One region of the Brachybacterium sp. GCM10030267 genome, then DNA from elsewhere that is predicted to be linked to it. Evidence: riboswitches for the same ligand, from Rfam matches in the RefSeq annotation. Region 1 holds a riboswitch; each other region holds the start of a gene.
What was found. A riboswitch is a leader RNA that binds a small molecule or an ion and turns the genes downstream of it on or off. The one in region 1 is predicted to bind thiamine pyrophosphate.
Positions count from the first base shown of each region.

Region 1 (3,862 bases):
CGCGCGCGGCGGCCTCCTCGAGCAGGTCCAGCACGGCGCCGCGGCGGCGCGCGTCCAGCCCGACCGTCGGCTCGTCGAGGACCAGCAGGTCGGGCTGCTGGGCGAGGGCGGCCGCGAGTGCGGTGCGGCGCTGCTCCCCGCCGGAGAGCCGGTAGGGGTTGGCCCCGGCGAGATGGGCGAGGCCTGCGCGCTCGAGGAGCTCGTCCGCGAGGTGCTCGTCGTCGGCCCACGGAGAGGCCAGCAGCTCCTCGCGCACGGTGGCGGCGACGAACGAGTGCTCCGGATCCTGGGGGACGACGGCGATGCGCTCGCGATCCGGGCGCCGGACGGTGCCGGTCGCGGGGCGCATCGCCCCCAGCAGGGCGCGGACGACGGTCGTCTTGCCGGCGCCGCTGGGCCCGGTCAGCACCGTCAGCTGCCCGGCCCGCGCCTCGAGGCCGACGGGGATCGTGACGCCCCGGCGCGGCACGGTGACCTCCTCGAGGGAGGCGACCACCGTCCCGGGATCGCTCCCGCTCGGACGCCGCGGAGACGGGCCGGCATCCGGCGGCGCCTCCCGCCGCGCCAGCACTCCGGCCTCCTCGAGCAGATCGCTCTGGGCGGCCAGCACCGTCCGCGGGTCCCCGTCGGCGAGGACCCGGGCCTGCTCGCCGAGGACCACCAGGCGGTCCACGTGATCCAGCCAGGGCTCGATCCGGTGCTCCGCGACGACCAGGGTGCGGCCCTCGGCGCTGGCCAGGATCGCCGAGCGCACCTGCTGGGCGGTCTCGGCGTCGAGCATGCTCGTGGGTTCGTCCAGCAGCAGCATGTCCGGGCCGAGCGCGAGGGCGCCGGCCAGGGCGACGCGCTGCTGCTGCCCGCCGGAGGCCTCCAGCGGGCCGCGCGACGGCTCCAGGTCCACCTGCGCGGCATCCAGCGCCGCCGCGGCGCGCCGGTGGACCTCCGGCCGGGGCAGGGCCGCGTTCTCGGGCCCGAAGGCGGCATCGCGGCCCACGGTCGCGGCCACCAGCGCGTGCGCGGGATTCTGCAGCAGCAGGCCGCGCTCTCCGGGCCGGGACGAGACCGCCATGTGCCCCGAGAGCTCGCCGGCCTCCTCATCGAGAAGACCGGCGAGGGCGCGCAGCACCGTCGATTTCCCGCTGCCGCTCGCGCCGGCGAGCAGCACGCGCTGACCGGCGGGGATGCTCAGGTCGAGGTCGGCGACCGTCGGCTCCCGCCGCGAGTTCGGGCGCCAGCTGAGCCGGGACAGCGCAAGCGCGGCCCCGGCGGCGGATTCCCTGGTTCTCACGCCGCAGTCCTCACGCCGCGGCGGCGCGGGCGTGCTCCCGTCCCGCGGCGAGCGAATCCACCGCGCCGGTGGCCACCAGGGCACGGGTCGCGGCCCAGCCCAGGCCGCCGCCCAGCGCGGCGCCGGAGACGAGGAAGAACCCGAGCAGGATGAGGGCGAAGGGCCAGCTCATCTCGGGGTAGTAGGCGAAGCGCTCCCAGATCCATTCCAGGCCGCCGGCGAGGACTCCGCCGAGGACGGCCACCGGGAGCGTGAAGCGGCGGTACGCGGTCAGCGCGACGGCGAGCTCGACGCCGCCGCCCTGCAGCAGGCCGGAGACCACGGTGCCCCAGCCCCACTGGCCGCCCAGCAGCATCTCGAGGCATGCCGCGATCATCTCGGCCAGCAGCGCCGCGCCGGGCTTGCGGACGATCAGGGCGGCGAGGACGGCGGGCAGGAACCAGATGCCCACCAGCAGACCCTCGGCGGGGCGGAACGCCATCGTCAGCGGGCTGATCAGGGTGTAGAGCTGGCCGTACCCCAGGAACGCGACGCCGAAGGCTGCCCCGATCATGACGGTGACCAGCAGATCAATGGTGCGAAAGCGTGTCATCACTTCTCCTTCCTCTCACGGAAGGGGCGCACGGCATCATCGATGCCGCACGGATATCCCGACTCCCTACGCCGGTGTGAACCGGATCAGGTTCGAGGGTCTGCGCAGGTTCGCGCACTCTCAGCACCCCGTTGGTGCTCCCCTGTCAGTGGATGACCGGCACTCAGGATACTCCCTCGGCGGTGGCGTCAGCGCCGCGCCCGGATCGCCTGGTCGATGGCCGCGGCCGTCGCCTCGGGGTCCTCGGGCGTCAGCAGATACCCGGTGCCCTCGCGGCCGACGATCTCGACCATGGTCCCCGGCCGGGTGACGACCATGCGGTAGGACTGCCGCGTCTCACCGCCGGTCAGCAGCTTCCGGTCGCCGACGGGCCGCAGCTCCTCGGGCCGGGCGGGGATCACCATGCCGCGGCGCCATCCGTAGCCGCCGAGGCTTGCCCCGACGGCCGGCTGCGGCACGATGCGGTACTGGACGGTGCGGAAGCCGGCCAGCGGCCACGTCGGGCGCGGGAGGAAACCGCCGAGGCTCACCGTGAGGCCGCGGTCGTCGACGATGAAGCGCGTGTGCTGGCCCATCCAGGTCCACAGCGCCAGCAGTGCGAACACCCCGGCGGCCGGCGGCACGGCGGCCACGAGGCCGCGCTGGGCCAGCACCAGCGCCAGGACCGCACCGAACAGCAGGGTCAGGGCGATGCGGGTCCACCCGACCCAGGAGGGCCTGGTGGTGCCGACGTAGAACGGCGCCTCGGGCCTCACGGGATCCTCACCGTCGTGCTCACCAGATCGACACCCGCTCCTCGGGGGCGCGGTACATCCCGTCGCCCTCGCGCACGCCGAAGGCGCTGTGGAACTCGTCGAGATGGCCGGCGACCGTGTTGCAGCGGAACTCCATCGGCGCGTGCGGGTCCACCGCGAGCCGGCGGATCGCCTCCTGCGTGCGGTTCTTGCCCCGCCACACCGTCGCCCAGGACAGGAAGATGCGCTGCAGACCGGTGTACCCGTCCAGTTCGGCCGCGGCCCCCTCGGCGGACCTGCTGGCCAGGTATGCCTTCACGGCGATGGAGAGACCGCCGAGGTCGCCGATGTTCTCGCCGATGGTGAGGGCGCCGTTGACGCGGTGGGAGTCGTCGAGGTCGCGCGGGGAGAGCTCGGAGTACTGGGCGATGAGGGTGGCGGCGCGGTCGTCGAAGGCCTGACGGTCCTCGGCCGTCCACCAGGTGACCAGGTTGCCGTCCCCGTCGTACTTCGAGCCCTGGTCGTCGAAGCCGTGGCCGACCTCGTGGCCGATGACCGCGCCGATGCCGCCGAAGTTCACGGCGTCCTCCGCCTCGCCGTCGAAGAACGGCGGCTGCAGGATGGCGGCGGGGAAGACGATCTCGTTGCGCCCGGGGTTGTAGTAGGCGTTGACCGTCTGCGGCGTCATGTGCCACTCGGTCTCGTCGATGGGGCCGCCGACCTTGGCGTACTCGTAGTCGGCGTCGAAGCGGCGTGCGGCGCGCGCGGTGGCGACCAGGTCGCCGGGGACCACCTCGAGCCCGTCGTACTCGCGCCAGCGCTCGGGGTAGCCGATCTTGGGGGTGAACTTCTCGAGCTTGGCCAGCGCCTTCTCCCGGGTGGCCGGCGTCATCCACTCCAGGGTCCCGATCGAGCTGCGGTAGGCCTCCAGCAGAGCATCGACCAGGGCGGTCATGCGCTCCTTGTGGGCCGGCGGGAAGTGGCGGTCGACGTACTCGCGGCCGACGGCGAAGCCCACGGCGCCCTCGACGAAAGCGACGCCGCGCTTCCAGCGCTCGCGCAGCTCCTCGGCGCCGGAGAGCACCTTCCCGAAGAAGGCGAAGTCCTCCTCGACGATGGCCGCGGGCAGGTAGGGGGCGTACGAGGAGACGGCGTGGAGGGCCAGCCAGGTGCGCAGCACGGCGAGGTCCTCGCCGGCCAGCAGCTCGGCAGCGGCGGAGACGAACTCGGGCTGGCCGACCGAGACCA
Region 1 is NZ_JBHTCX010000017.1:180,763-184,624, reverse strand. It holds gene ACFQS2_RS15420 (ATP-binding cassette domain-containing protein) at 1-1,288, opposite strand, end outside; gene ACFQS2_RS15415 (ECF transporter S component) at 1,299-1,880, opposite strand; TPP riboswitch at 1,927-2,034, opposite strand; gene ACFQS2_RS15410 (glycosyltransferase) at 2,069-2,635, opposite strand; gene ACFQS2_RS15405 (M13 family metallopeptidase) at 2,655-3,862, opposite strand, start outside.

Region 2 (3,862 bases), on a different contig from region 1:
CGATCGTGCCGATCCCGGCTCCGGCGAGATAGCTCAGCGCCGGGCTGCCCAGGCCGCCGGCCCCGATCAGCAGCACCCGCGCCGCGCGCAGGCGGCGCTGGCCCAGGGTGCCGATCTGGTCGAGGGTGATCTGGCGCCGGTAGCGCTCGATCTGCTCCGCCGTCAGCTCGGGGCCGGGTTCGGCGAGCGGTGGGAGCCTCTGGCCGTGGGAGACGGCGGCCGACGGGCTGCGGCCGGGGACTGCGCTCACCATGACTCGGCCATCCGTCCGGTCGCGGCGGGCGCCCCGGCCGCGCCGACCGCCTCGGTGTCCCCGGCATCGTCGGCGTCGACGGCGTCGCTCTCGATGAGTCCCTCGAAGCTGGAGGAGGCCAGCGCCAGGCGGCGCTGCGGGATCCGTCCCGCCCCGGCGGCGGCGCGTCCCGCGCGCACGGCCCAGTCCATCGCCCGGGCCATGGCCTCGGGGTCCTGGGCGCGGGTGACGGCGCTGGCCACGAGCACGGCGTCGCATCCCAGCTCCATGGCCAGCGCCGCGTCCGAGGCGGTGCCGATCCCGGCGTCGAGCACGATCGGGACGCTGGCCTGGGCGGTGATCAGCTCGATGTTGTGCGGGTTCAGGATGCCCAGGCCCGTCCCGATCGGTGAGCCGAGCGGCATCACCGCGGCGGCGCCGGCGTCGGCGAGGTGACGGGCCAGGACGGGATCGTCGGTGGTGTAGGGCAGCACGGTGAAGCCGCGCCGGACCAGCTCGGCGGTCGCCTCGACCAGTTCGATGCCGTCGGGCAGGAGGGTGTCCTCGTCGGCGATGACCTCGAGCTTGATCCAGTCCGTCTCCAGCGCTTCACGGGCGAGCTCCGCGGTGAGGATGGCGTCGCGGGCGCTGAAGCAGCCGGCGGTGTTGGGCAGCACCTTGATCCCGAGCCGCTCGAGCAGCGTGAACACCGAGTTGCCGGTGGCCGCGGAGAAGCGGCGCATCGCGACGGTGGTCAGCGCGGTGCCGGAGGCGACCAGGGCGCGTTCGAGCGCGGCGAGGTCGGTGGCCCCGCCGGTGCCCATGATCAGGCGCGATGTCAGGGGCGTGCCGGCGATGGTGAACGAGTCGTCGGCGAGGTCGGGACGTGCGGAGGGACGGGTCATGGGTCAGCCTCCCTGCACGGCGGTGACGAACTCGCAGCGCGCGCCATCGGGCACGGGCGTCGTGGCCCAGCGGGTGCGGGGCACGACGGTGTCGTCCAGGGCGACGGCGACGCCGAGCGGACTGCCGTCGCTCGCGCGGCCGTCCTCGCCGATCTCCTGGCCGAGGCGGGAGCTGACCAGGTCGCGGACGGTGCTTCCCGGCGGGAGTGCGACCTCGTCGCCGTTGACGGTCAGGGACAGATTCATGGGTTCTCCTGGGCGGATGAGGCGGTGGCGCTGGGTACGGGGGATGGCGGGAGGGACGCCGTCGGCGGTGGGATGGTGAAGCGTTCGGGCCGGACCGCGTCGAGCAGCTGCGAGCGGGGCGCGGCGGGGTCCTCGAGCAGCTCGGCGGTGCGCTGGGCGGCCCAAGCGGACAGCAGGATCCCGTGGCGGTGGTAGCCGGTCGAGACGATCACGCGGTCATCGCCGGGCACGGGGCCCAGCAGCGGGAGGTCGTCGGGGGTGCCGGGGCGTGCCCGGGTGGTGACCTCGACCAGTTCGGTCTCCCGCACGGACGGGGCGATCTCGATCGCGTCCTGGAGCAGCTGGTGGACGCCGCCGGTGGAGGTGCCGGCGAGGTCGTCCTCGCGGCTGGTGGCACCGATGACCAGGTGGCGATCGGCGCGCGGGACCAGGTAGACGGATCGTCCCCGCACGGTGGCGCGCACGGTGCGGGCCACCAGGTTGTCCTCGCCCGGGGCCAGCAGCGAGGTCGGCACGCGCACGCGCAGGATGTCGCCGTGGACGGGGCGCAGGGCGAGGCCGAGGCGGCGGTGCGGGCCCGCGATCTCTCCCGCACCCAGCCCTGCGGCCAGCACGATCCGCTCGGCGTCGATCTCCTCGAGCGAGGTGAGGCGGCGACGGTGGATGGCAACGGCGGGGCCGTCCCCGGGTCCGCCCGCTCCGGCCAGGATGTCTTGGACGGCGGCGGCCAGGCGCCGCGGGTCGACCTGGTGGTCGTGCTCGATCAGCTGCGCGCCGGCGATGCCGCGGGCCAGGGCGGGCTCGAGACGGCGCAGCTCCCGGGGTGTGAGCTCGCGGACGGCCGCTCCGGTGGAGCGCTGGATCTCGGCCAGGTCGCGCAGCGCGGCGGCGTCGGCGTGGTCCCGTCCGATCATCACGGTCGAATCGTCCCGGTAGCCGGGGTCCACGCTGGTGCGCGCGGCGAGGCGGCTCGCGAGATCGCGGTGCGCCTGGGAGGCCTCGCGCATGATGGCCCACAGCGGGCCCTGCCCGACCTGGATCTCCGCGGCGGGGGCGAGCATCCCGGCGGCCGCGAACGTGGCCCCGTCGGCGACCCCCTCGGCGTGGATCTCCACGCGGTGACCACGCGCTCGCAGCTCGGCGGCGGTGAGCAGGCCGACGATGCCCGCGCCGATGACGGCGACATGCATGGCACGCATCCTGAGATTCCTCCTGACGGCGGCATGATCCGCATCCAGTGCTGGTGGTCGGCGCGCTGCGCCCTCTCAGCCCGGCGTCTCGGGCTCCCACGGAACCCCTCGAGTCTACGCGCCGGCGCAGACGCCGACGAGCCGGCGGGCCAGTGCCTGCGGCACGGTGCCGGCGGCACGGCGCCGGCAGGCCGGAGGTTCCGGGTCCCGGTCACGCTCTGTGCCAGGCTGTGCCCATGAACGCTCACTCGTCGGCGACCAGCGAGGCCGGTGCCCGGCGCCGCGAAGCCCTGCGCGCCTCCCGCCTGTACGTCTGCGTCGACCTCTCGCGCGGGCTCGAGGGCCTGCTGGCTTTCGCCGAGGCCGCCTTCCGCGGCGGAGTGGACATCCTGCAGGTGCGGGACAAGGCGGCCGAGGCCCGCGCCGAGGTCGAGGCCCTGCGGGCGCTGCGGCCGATCGCCGACGCGCACGGCACGCTGCTGGCGGCCAATGACCGGGCCGACGTCGCCGCGCTGGCCGGCGCGGACATCCTCCACCTCGGCCAGGGCGACCTGAGCACGCTGGATGCCCGTGCGCTGCTGGGCCGCGACGTCCTGATCGGCCGCTCGACCCGCACCATCGAGCAGATGGAGGCGGCCGACGCCGATGCGGGTCCGGACTACTTCTGCACCGGTCCGGTGTGGGCGACGCCGACGAAGCCGGACCGCGCCCCCGTCGGCCTCGACCTGCCGCGCGCCGCCGCCCAGCGGACGGGGGACGCGAAGCCGTTCTTCGCCATCGGCGGAGTCGACGCGGAACGTGTCCCCGAGCTGCTCGGCGCCGGTGTCGAGCGGATCGTGGTGGTCCGCGCCGTGACCGAGGCCGACGATCCCGAGGCAGCGGCCCGGACGCTGCGGGACGCCCTCACGAGCTGACCGACGCTGAGACGTCCTCACGAGCTGAGGGGCCCCGCGGAAGCCTCTGACCAGCGCGATGGGCCGCGCGCGGGCCGGCGAATCCTGCGGGAGGCGCTCAGGAGACGACGGCCGCGGCGAGTGCGACCAGGTCGCCCGCGTCGACGGGCCGGAACTCCAGCGGCGGGTCCTCGGCGGCCGGGTCCAGCGCCTCCATCGTGAGCACCTCGCTGCCGGTGACATACACGCTGACCTGCTGCACGCTGTCGTCGTCGGCGTGCACTGTGGTCAGCACGCTCTGGGCACGGGTGTCGGCGAGCCGGGCGGCGAGCGGGTGTCCTGAGGCGAGCTCGGTGCGGCGCACGGTGACCGGGGCGCCGCCCTGGCCGGCGACGG
Region 2 is NZ_JBHTCX010000011.1:174,749-178,610, reverse strand. It holds gene ACFQS2_RS10055 (ThiF family adenylyltransferase) at 1-253, opposite strand, end outside; gene ACFQS2_RS10050 (thiazole synthase) at 247-1,137, opposite strand; gene thiS (sulfur carrier protein ThiS) at 1,141-1,383, opposite strand; gene thiO (glycine oxidase ThiO) at 1,380-2,582, opposite strand; TPP riboswitch at 2,577-2,683, opposite strand; gene thiE (thiamine phosphate synthase) at 2,810-3,487, shown strand; gene ACFQS2_RS10030 (hypothetical protein) at 3,585-3,862, opposite strand, start outside.
Region 2: it holds a riboswitch for thiamine pyrophosphate, as region 1 does, so the genes downstream of both, thiO (glycine oxidase ThiO) here and ACFQS2_RS15415 (ECF transporter S component) in region 1, are expected to answer to the same signal.

Region 3 (3,862 bases), on a different contig from region 1:
CTCGGCATGGTGACCACGCCCGCGCGATCCAGCAGGGAAGGCAGGGCCGAGCCGTAGTAACTGACCAGCGTCGTGGGCGGGCGGTCCTCCTCGGCGGCGGACGCCGCAGCGGCGAAGGCCAGGCCGCCGCCGTAGCAGAAGCCCAGCAGCCCCACCCGTTCGGAGTCCACCGCGCCGTGCGCACGCAGCGCGCCCAGGGCGGCGATGGCGTCGGCCTCGGCCCGCTCCCAGGGCAGCTGCTGGGTCAGGGTCATGGCCTCGCCGAGCCAGGACTCCGCGTCCTCCCAGTCGTCGATGCCGACGATCGGCGGATCGAGGCGGGCGAAGAGCTGCGGGGCCAGCACCGCATAGCCGAGCGCGGCGAGATCCGCGCAGCGCCGCTGGATGTAGTCGGAGACGCCGAAGATCTCCTGCAGCACCACGAGGCCGGGCACCGGCTCCTCGCGGTGCTCGGGCAGCCAGAGCAGTCCGGGCAGGTCGCCGGCATCGGTGGGGATGGGCAGTGTGGTCGCGCTCACGCGATGACTGTATCGCGAGGGGCGCCGGTCACTCACTCGCCCTGCGGCCTCCCCCCGGTCGGCCGCACGGCCTGGCCGCGATGCTCAGCCGCTCCGCTGGACGACGGTCACAGGGTCTCGATGCCCACCAGCAGGCCCTGGTCGTTGCCGGCGAAAGCCCCGGGCGCCACCTCCAGCTCCCAGTGATCGCCGCCGGCGGTGGTCGCGGTGCAGGCCACCGGTTCGAAGGTCGCGAAGGAGAGGCCGTCCTGGCAGCTCACGTGCTCCCAGTCGGCGTAGTCGACGGGGACGTAAGCATTCGGGGAGGTGAGCACCTCCAGCGTGTGCTGCGCGAGCTGCTCGGAATCCAGGTCCTCGGCCCCGAACGTCGAGCTGACGCCGAGGCCGGTGAGGGACACGGTCTCCTCCAGCAGGACCTCGGCCGGCCCGGTCAGGGCGCCGCCGGTGGTGAACAGGATCGCGACCCTGCTGCCGGCGGTGAAGTCCTCCGCGGACGGGATCCGCACCGAGTGCGCCGTCCATTCCTGGTCCGGGTCGGGAGAGTCGACGCTCGCCGGGCCCATGCACGACGCGGTGGCGCCCGGGCTGAGCGTGAGCTCGTCGTAGCACTCGGCCATCCCGCCGAGGGGCCCGGTCAGCAGGGCGGCCAGCTGGTCGGGGCTGCGCACGAGATCGCCCTCACCGGGCTCCTCGGGTCCCAGATCGGTGACGAGCACGAGACGGGTCTCAGGCTCCGTCGGCTCCGTCGCCTCGTCCTCGTCGCCCGCATCCACCCCATCGTTCTGTTCGGACCCCTCGTCCGAGTCCCCGTCCCCCTGCTCACTGCTGGTCGCGGCGCCCCCGCCGTCGCTGGTGTTCTGTCCGCCCTCCTGCTGTTCACCCTGATCCGATGTCTCGGACGGCGCCCCCGCGCTGTCCTCCCCGTCGGCTCCGGCGCTCGTGCTGCAGGCCGACGCGGACAGCAGCGCCGCCCCCGCGGCGACGGTCAGTACGGTGCGGGCCCGGCGTGCGGTGCTCGTGATGGTCATGGCGTCCTCTCCGCCGACTGCGGGAGACGGTTGTCCGTCGTGGATCCGCGTCGATGCGTTGCCGCTCACACCGTGGCATCAGGTCAAGGGAAGGTCAAGAGAATACCAAGGAATTACAGGATTATGAGTGTGAAGATCCTGTGTGCCCCTGTCTCGGCCCCTGCTAAAGTCGCCGACCAGTGACGCGGGGTGCCGTCGAGAAGCGGCGGCTGAGAGCACACCCGTCGAACCTGCCCTGGTCTGCACCTGCGAAGGGATCGTCACCGATGACTACGAGCACGCCCGAGAACCGGCTACGCAGCGCCCTCGAGGCGCTCAGCGGGCACAGCCCGCTCGTCCACTGCATCACCAACACCGTCGTCCAGCAGATCACCGCGGACGTCCTGCTGGCCATCGAGGCCGCCCCCGCGATGGTGGACCACCCGCAGGAGGCGCCGGTCTTCGCCGCTGCGGCCGACGCGCTGCTGGTGAACACCGGCACCGTGGCCGAGGGACAGGTGCAGGCGATGCCCGCCGCCGCCCGCGCCGCCCGCGACGCCGGACGGCCCTGGGTGCTCGACCCGGTCGCCGTCGGCTCGCTGCCCGTCCGCACCCCGCTGGCGCACGAACTGCTGACCCTCGGGCCCGCCGCCGTCCGCGGCAACGCCTCCGAGATCGCCGCGCTCGCCGGCACCGGCGGGGGAGGGCGCGGCGTCGATTCCACCGACACGGTCGAGGCGGTGCTCGACGCCGCCCGCGACCTCTCCGCCCGCACTGGTGCCGTGGTCGCGGTCTCCGGGGAGCGCGACGCGATCGTCTCCGCGGGTCGCATCACAGTGCTGACCAGCGGCGACGCCCTGCTCGCGCGAGTGATCGGCACCGGCTGTGCGCTCGGCGCGACCTGCGCCGCCCTCCTGGGCTCAAGCCGCGACACCGACCTCACCCCCCACGACGCGGTGCTCGCCGCACATGCCCTGCACGGCGCCGCCGGAACCCTCGCCGCGCGGGAGGCGCAGGGAGTCGGGTCCTTCGCCGTCGGCTGGCTCGATGCGCTGGACACCCTCACGCCCGCCGACGTGCTCGAGCTCGTGGGTCTTCAGGAGCAGGCGGCCCCGGCGTGATCCGGCCGTCCCTGCGCACCGCCCATGCGGCCGACTTCTCGCTGTACCACGTCACCGACTCGGCGCTGTCCGGCGGGATCGACGCGGTGCCCGGCGTGGTCCTCGCCGCCGTCCGCGGCGGAGCGGGCGCGATCCAGCTGCGGGACAAGGACGCCTCCGACGCCGACCTGCTCGAGCTGGTCCGCGCATGCCGGGAACGCCTGGCGAGCGAGCTCGGCCCTCGCGCCCAGGAGGTGCCCTTGTTCGTCAACGACCGTCTCGGTGTGGCCGAGGCCGCGCGGTGCCACCTCCACGTGGGCCAGAGCGACGTCGCCGCGGCCGCTGCCCGCGAGGTGCTCGGGGAGGAGCTGATGATCGGCCTCTCCGCCGGCACCGCCGGCCAGGTGCGCGCCGCGCTCGCGGAGGACACGGCCGACGTGCTGGGCATCGGCCCGATCCGCGCGACCGCCACCAAGGCCGACGCCGCGCCGCCGCTCGGCCTGGAGGGACTGGCGGAGTGCCTGGACCCGTGGCGGCAGGCGCGGCACGTATCGGCCGCCTCAGCTCCGCTGGCCGTCGCCATCGGCGGCATCGACCACCGCCTCGCCCCGGAGATCGCGGCCACCGGTGTGGACGGTCTCTGCGTGGTCTCGGCCATCGCCGCGGCACCCGACCCCGCTGCGGCCGCCGGCCGACTCCGAGAAGCCATCGACCAGGGCCGCTCATCCAGCAGTCCGTGACCACCCGTCCGCGGACCCCGCCCCCCACCGGCCCGGCTCCGCAGCACACCCCAGGAGGACCGCCCCATGCGACCACCGACAGCACTGACCATCGCCGGCTCCGACCCCAGCGGCGGCGCCGGCTTCCAGGCCGACCTGAAGACGTTCACGGCACTCGGCGTCTACGGCACCACCGCGATCACCGCCGTGATCGCGCAGAACACCCGCGGCGTGCAGTCCGTGACGCCGATGACCGCCGAGGACGTGCAGTCGCAGCTGACCAGCGTTCTGGATGACATCCCGCTGGACGCCACCAAGCTGGGGATGCTCACCTCCGCCGAGGTCGTCGCCGCCGTCGCCGAGACCATGGCCGCGCGAGCCGGCCAGTTCGGCACCGTCGTGCTCGACCCGGTCATGGTCGCCACCAGCGGCGATGAACTGCTGCCCCGGCAGGCGGCACAGAACCTGCGCGAACTGCTGCTGCCGCTGGTGCACGTGATCACGCCGAACCTGCCCGA
Region 3 is NZ_JBHTCX010000007.1:161,173-165,034, forward strand. It holds gene ACFQS2_RS06030 (dienelactone hydrolase family protein) at 1-518, opposite strand, end outside; gene ACFQS2_RS06035 (hypothetical protein) at 626-1,546, opposite strand; TPP riboswitch at 1,722-1,821, shown strand; gene thiM (hydroxyethylthiazole kinase) at 1,813-2,646, shown strand; gene thiE (thiamine phosphate synthase) at 2,643-3,365, shown strand; gene thiD (bifunctional hydroxymethylpyrimidine kinase/phosphomethylpyrimidine kinase) at 3,432-3,862, shown strand, end outside.
Region 3: it holds a riboswitch for thiamine pyrophosphate, as region 1 does, so the genes downstream of both, thiM (hydroxyethylthiazole kinase) here and ACFQS2_RS15415 (ECF transporter S component) in region 1, are expected to answer to the same signal.

Region 4 (3,862 bases), on a different contig from region 1:
AGACGGGCCCCGATCTCGGCGTACCCGATCGCGCACGGGGCGAGGGCCACATTCAGGTCGAGCTGGTCACCGACCTGCCCGCAGTCGAGCACGTACCGGGTGTAGGCGACGGTGGCCTGCTTCTCGGGTGCGGCGTCCAGCTGCGAGCGATCGATGCCCCAGCTCGCGGTGAGCCGCACATGCAGATCGGTCTCGGCCAGGGTCGTCGCGAGGGCATCGGCGGAGTGCTGGATGTCCTCGAGCCGTCGGCTCTTGAAGGCGGCCAGCGCGTTGGCCCGGGCGAACTGGATGAGGAACAGGTAGTCCTGGATCAGGTAGTCCTGGAATGCGGCGAGCGGCAGTGTGCCCGCGCCGAGCTGCTCGACGAACGGGTGGCGGGTGTAATCGTCCCAGTCGGGCAGGGCGGCGGACCTGAGATCGTCGAACAGGCTCATCGTGCCTCCCCGGTGAACGGGTGGAGGTAGGACTGCTCGAAGAAGTCGAGCTCGAGGGCGACGGTGCGCTCGAAGAACTCCCGGGCCCGCTCGGGGCTGCCGGGTCCTGCTGCGTCGAGCTCGGCGTGCAGGAAGTTCACGAAGCCGGCGAAGTCCGGGTTGTCGTGGAGGTCGATCCATTCGGAGTGGACGAAGCTGCTCGGCCGCGGGTCCGGAGCGGCGGCGGCCCAGTCGTGGTAGAGCCATTCGGTGACCACCAGCACGGCGAGGATCGCGGCATAGTCCCGGGTCTCGGCGGCTTCGCGGAAGATGGTGGTGAAGCCGGTGGTCGCCAGCGTGTCCGGGACGGTTGCGCGGTCGTGCTCGCTCACGCCCAGGGACTCGAACGCGCGCAGGAAGTAGGTGTTCTCGTCCCCGGCGACCTCGCCGACGAACTGCGACAGCCGCAGCCGGGCCTCGAACGCGGGGGCCTCGGCGATGCCGGCGCCGAGGAGCACCAGGAAGCTGTCGAGGAAGCGATGGTCCTGGATCAGGTATCCGGCCATCACCTCGTCGGGGATCGACCCGTCGTGGAGCTCCGCCACGAAGCGGTGCTGGACGGCTCGGGTCCAGGTGGGTTCGCTGGCCTCACGGAGGTCGTCGGTGAAAGAGGTGGACATCGGGACTTCTCCTCGTCGGTCGATCCGTCCGGATGGGAGCTCCCGATCCGGTGACCCGGGGCCCGACCTCGAGGCGCGCTCGCGACGCGGCGAGCGGCGCAGTGACGCAGTGACGCAGTGACGCAGTGCGACGTCATGACATCCCTCCGCGAGCGCTAACTCGATCAGGTTCGTCGGGTGTGATCTCAGCCCCTGGCGGGGCACCCCGTGTCGACGACGACCTTACCCCGACACAGCAGGAGCCGCCCCGGGACCCCGGCGCTGGGGCCGGGTCCCGGGGCGGCTGAGCGGGGCCGTGATCGCCCTGATCGATTCCCGGAGGGTCACCGATCACGCGGCGAGATCACGCATGACCGATGGGTCGGAGATCAAGCGATCAGGTGGGCCGACGGTCCCGCCGATCAGGTGCGCCGACGGTCCCACCGATCAGCTGGGCCGACGGTCTCGCCGGTCAGGTTGGCCGACTGTCCCGCCGGTCAGCGAGCGGCGTCCCGCTCCTGCGGTCGGTCGCCGTTCACTCGGAGTCGAAGGCGCCGTCGTCGGCCCCGAAGGCACTGTCCTCGGAGCCGTCCTCACCGGTCGCCTCGGGGGCGTAGTCCTCGTCGAGCGGGACCTCGCGGCGCTGGTCGAGGACATCCGCTGGATCGGCGTAGGCGGAGGTGACGGAGCCGAGCTCCTCGGAGCCGAGGGCGTCCGTGGTCCCGTCGTCCGGCAGGGCATCGACCTCCTGGTCCAGGGCGTCCTCGAGCGGGGCCTCGGGGGAGTGCTCGTGCGGCGTGCTGGTCATCGTCCTGCTCCTTTCCTCCGGTGGTGTCCGGTCACTGGCAGTATCCGATATTCCGCGCCGATGATCGACTGCTCGGGCCCGCGATCGCTGGAAGCTCAAGCCCTCGCGCCGGGCGGAGCCCCGAGCGACGTCGGGCCGAGTCAAGAGCTCTTCGGGCGAAGCCTGGAGCCTCGTCGGGCCGGACCCGAACCTGTCCGGGGCCGACGCTCAGGCGCGCGAGCCCAAGCCGACGATATGCTCCGGGAGGCGCTCGTTGCTGCCGTACATGAAGTGGTTCTCCATGCGCTCGGAGTAGCGGCTCGCCTCGGTGGTGCGGCCGACGGCCTCGGCGACCTCCCGGATGTGGATCGGGGCTGCGCCGCAGCACACCCCGAGGTAGTTCACGCCCAGCTCCAGCGCCTCACGGGCGAAGGCGCTGATCTCGTAGCGGTTGGTCAGCAGGGGGTCCAGGGCGGTGGGGAAGGTGCGCCCGTGCGGGGAGGGCACGGCCGCGGCGGGATCGGAGAGGTTGAAGAACGTCGGCTCCTCCTCCGTGGTGCGGTACGGGATCGGCAGGGCGCCCACGTGGCAGTCCACGGCCTCGCGGATCTCGCGCAGCCACGGCAGCATCGTCGCCGGCCCGCGGAAGCAGTTGAGACCCACCACGTCGGCCCCGGCCTGCTCGAGGCGCTGTGCGGTCTCGACGATCCCGGCGCCCTCGGCCATCTCCTGGAACGCCATCGGGGCGAGAGTGATCACCACGGGCAGGCCGGAGGCCTTGGCGACCTCGAGCGCGGTCAGCGCCTCCTCGGCGTAGTAGAAGGTCTCCCCGACGATCAGGTCGGCCCCTTCCTCGACGGCCCAGCCGACCATCTCCTCGAACATGCCGCGGACCTCGCGCTGCGTCGTGGTGTCCGCAGGGTCCCAGATGTTGGAGTTGGAGATGTTGCCGGCGACGAGATTGCCCGGGACGGCGTCGGCGACCTCGCGGGCGATCTGCAGGGCGGACCGGTTCAGGGGCTCGAGGAGGTCCTCCTTGCCGATGACCCGCATCTTCTCGCGGTGACCGTTGTAGGTGAAGGCCTCGACGATGTCGGAGCCGGCGCGCTGGAAGTCCACGTGCAGGGTGCGCAGCGCCTCGGGGTGCTCGAGGGCGACCTCGGGCACGAACTCGCCGGCGGTCAGGTAGCCGCGCCGTTCGAGCTCGAAGAGGAAGCCCTCGGCACAGATGACGGTGCCGGTATCGAGGCGTTCGGTCAGGTGGTTGCGGGTCATGGCGTGCCCTCGTCGTCGCGGTTCCAGTGGTGGCCGCTGGTGACTGTATCCGTGCCTCGTGGTGGGCCGTATGGGTTGTGGCGATCTGTGAACGCGCACGATGCCGGGGAGTCAGGGCAGGGGTGGCCTCCTCGGCGGTGCCGGGTCATGGCCGCGGCTGGTCGCCCCGTGTTCCCTCGTCGCCCGCGCCTCGTGCCTGGTCTTCCCCATCCGCTGGGAGGAGCCCTTCGGGATGGTCATGGCCGAGGCCCTGGCCTGCGGCACCCCCGTCATCGCGACCCCGCGCGGCAGCGTCCCGGAGATCGTCCGCGACGGGCACAACGGGTTCCTGGCCACCGGGGTGGAGGCCCTGGCGGCCGCGATCGAGCGCTCCGGGGAGATCAGTGCCCAGGAATGCCGGCGCGATGCGCTCGAGCGGTTCGACCTGCCCGTGATGGCCGCGAGGTACGAGCAGATCTACGGGATGCTGGTCGAGGGCGGCACCAGCATCGAGGAGGTCACCCGGGCGATCGCCCGCTGACCGCGTCGCGCCGAGGGCCCCTGCTCCCGGGATGGGAGCAGGGGCCCTCGGCGGGTGCGCCGTGCGAGCCAGGGCGATCCTGCTCAGCGGTACTCCAGCGGCCAGGCGCGATGTATATAGCCGCGCCTGTGCGTGTGAGTACCGTCCAGCCGCGCGGAGCTCAGACGGTCGCCGCGGCGGTGCTCAGGGTCGAGGCGAACGGGTCGAA
Region 4 is NZ_JBHTCX010000003.1:341,179-345,040, reverse strand. It holds gene tenA (thiaminase II) at 1-434, opposite strand, end outside; gene ACFQS2_RS04010 (TenA family protein) at 431-1,093, opposite strand; TPP riboswitch at 1,218-1,311, opposite strand; gene ACFQS2_RS04005 (hypothetical protein) at 1,608-1,880, opposite strand; gene ACFQS2_RS04000 (homocysteine S-methyltransferase family protein) at 2,088-3,134, opposite strand; gene ACFQS2_RS03995 (glycosyltransferase) at 3,235-3,654, shown strand; gene ACFQS2_RS03990 (Gfo/Idh/MocA family protein) at 3,815-3,862, opposite strand, start outside.
Region 4: it holds a riboswitch for thiamine pyrophosphate, as region 1 does, so the genes downstream of both, ACFQS2_RS04010 (TenA family protein) here and ACFQS2_RS15415 (ECF transporter S component) in region 1, are expected to answer to the same signal.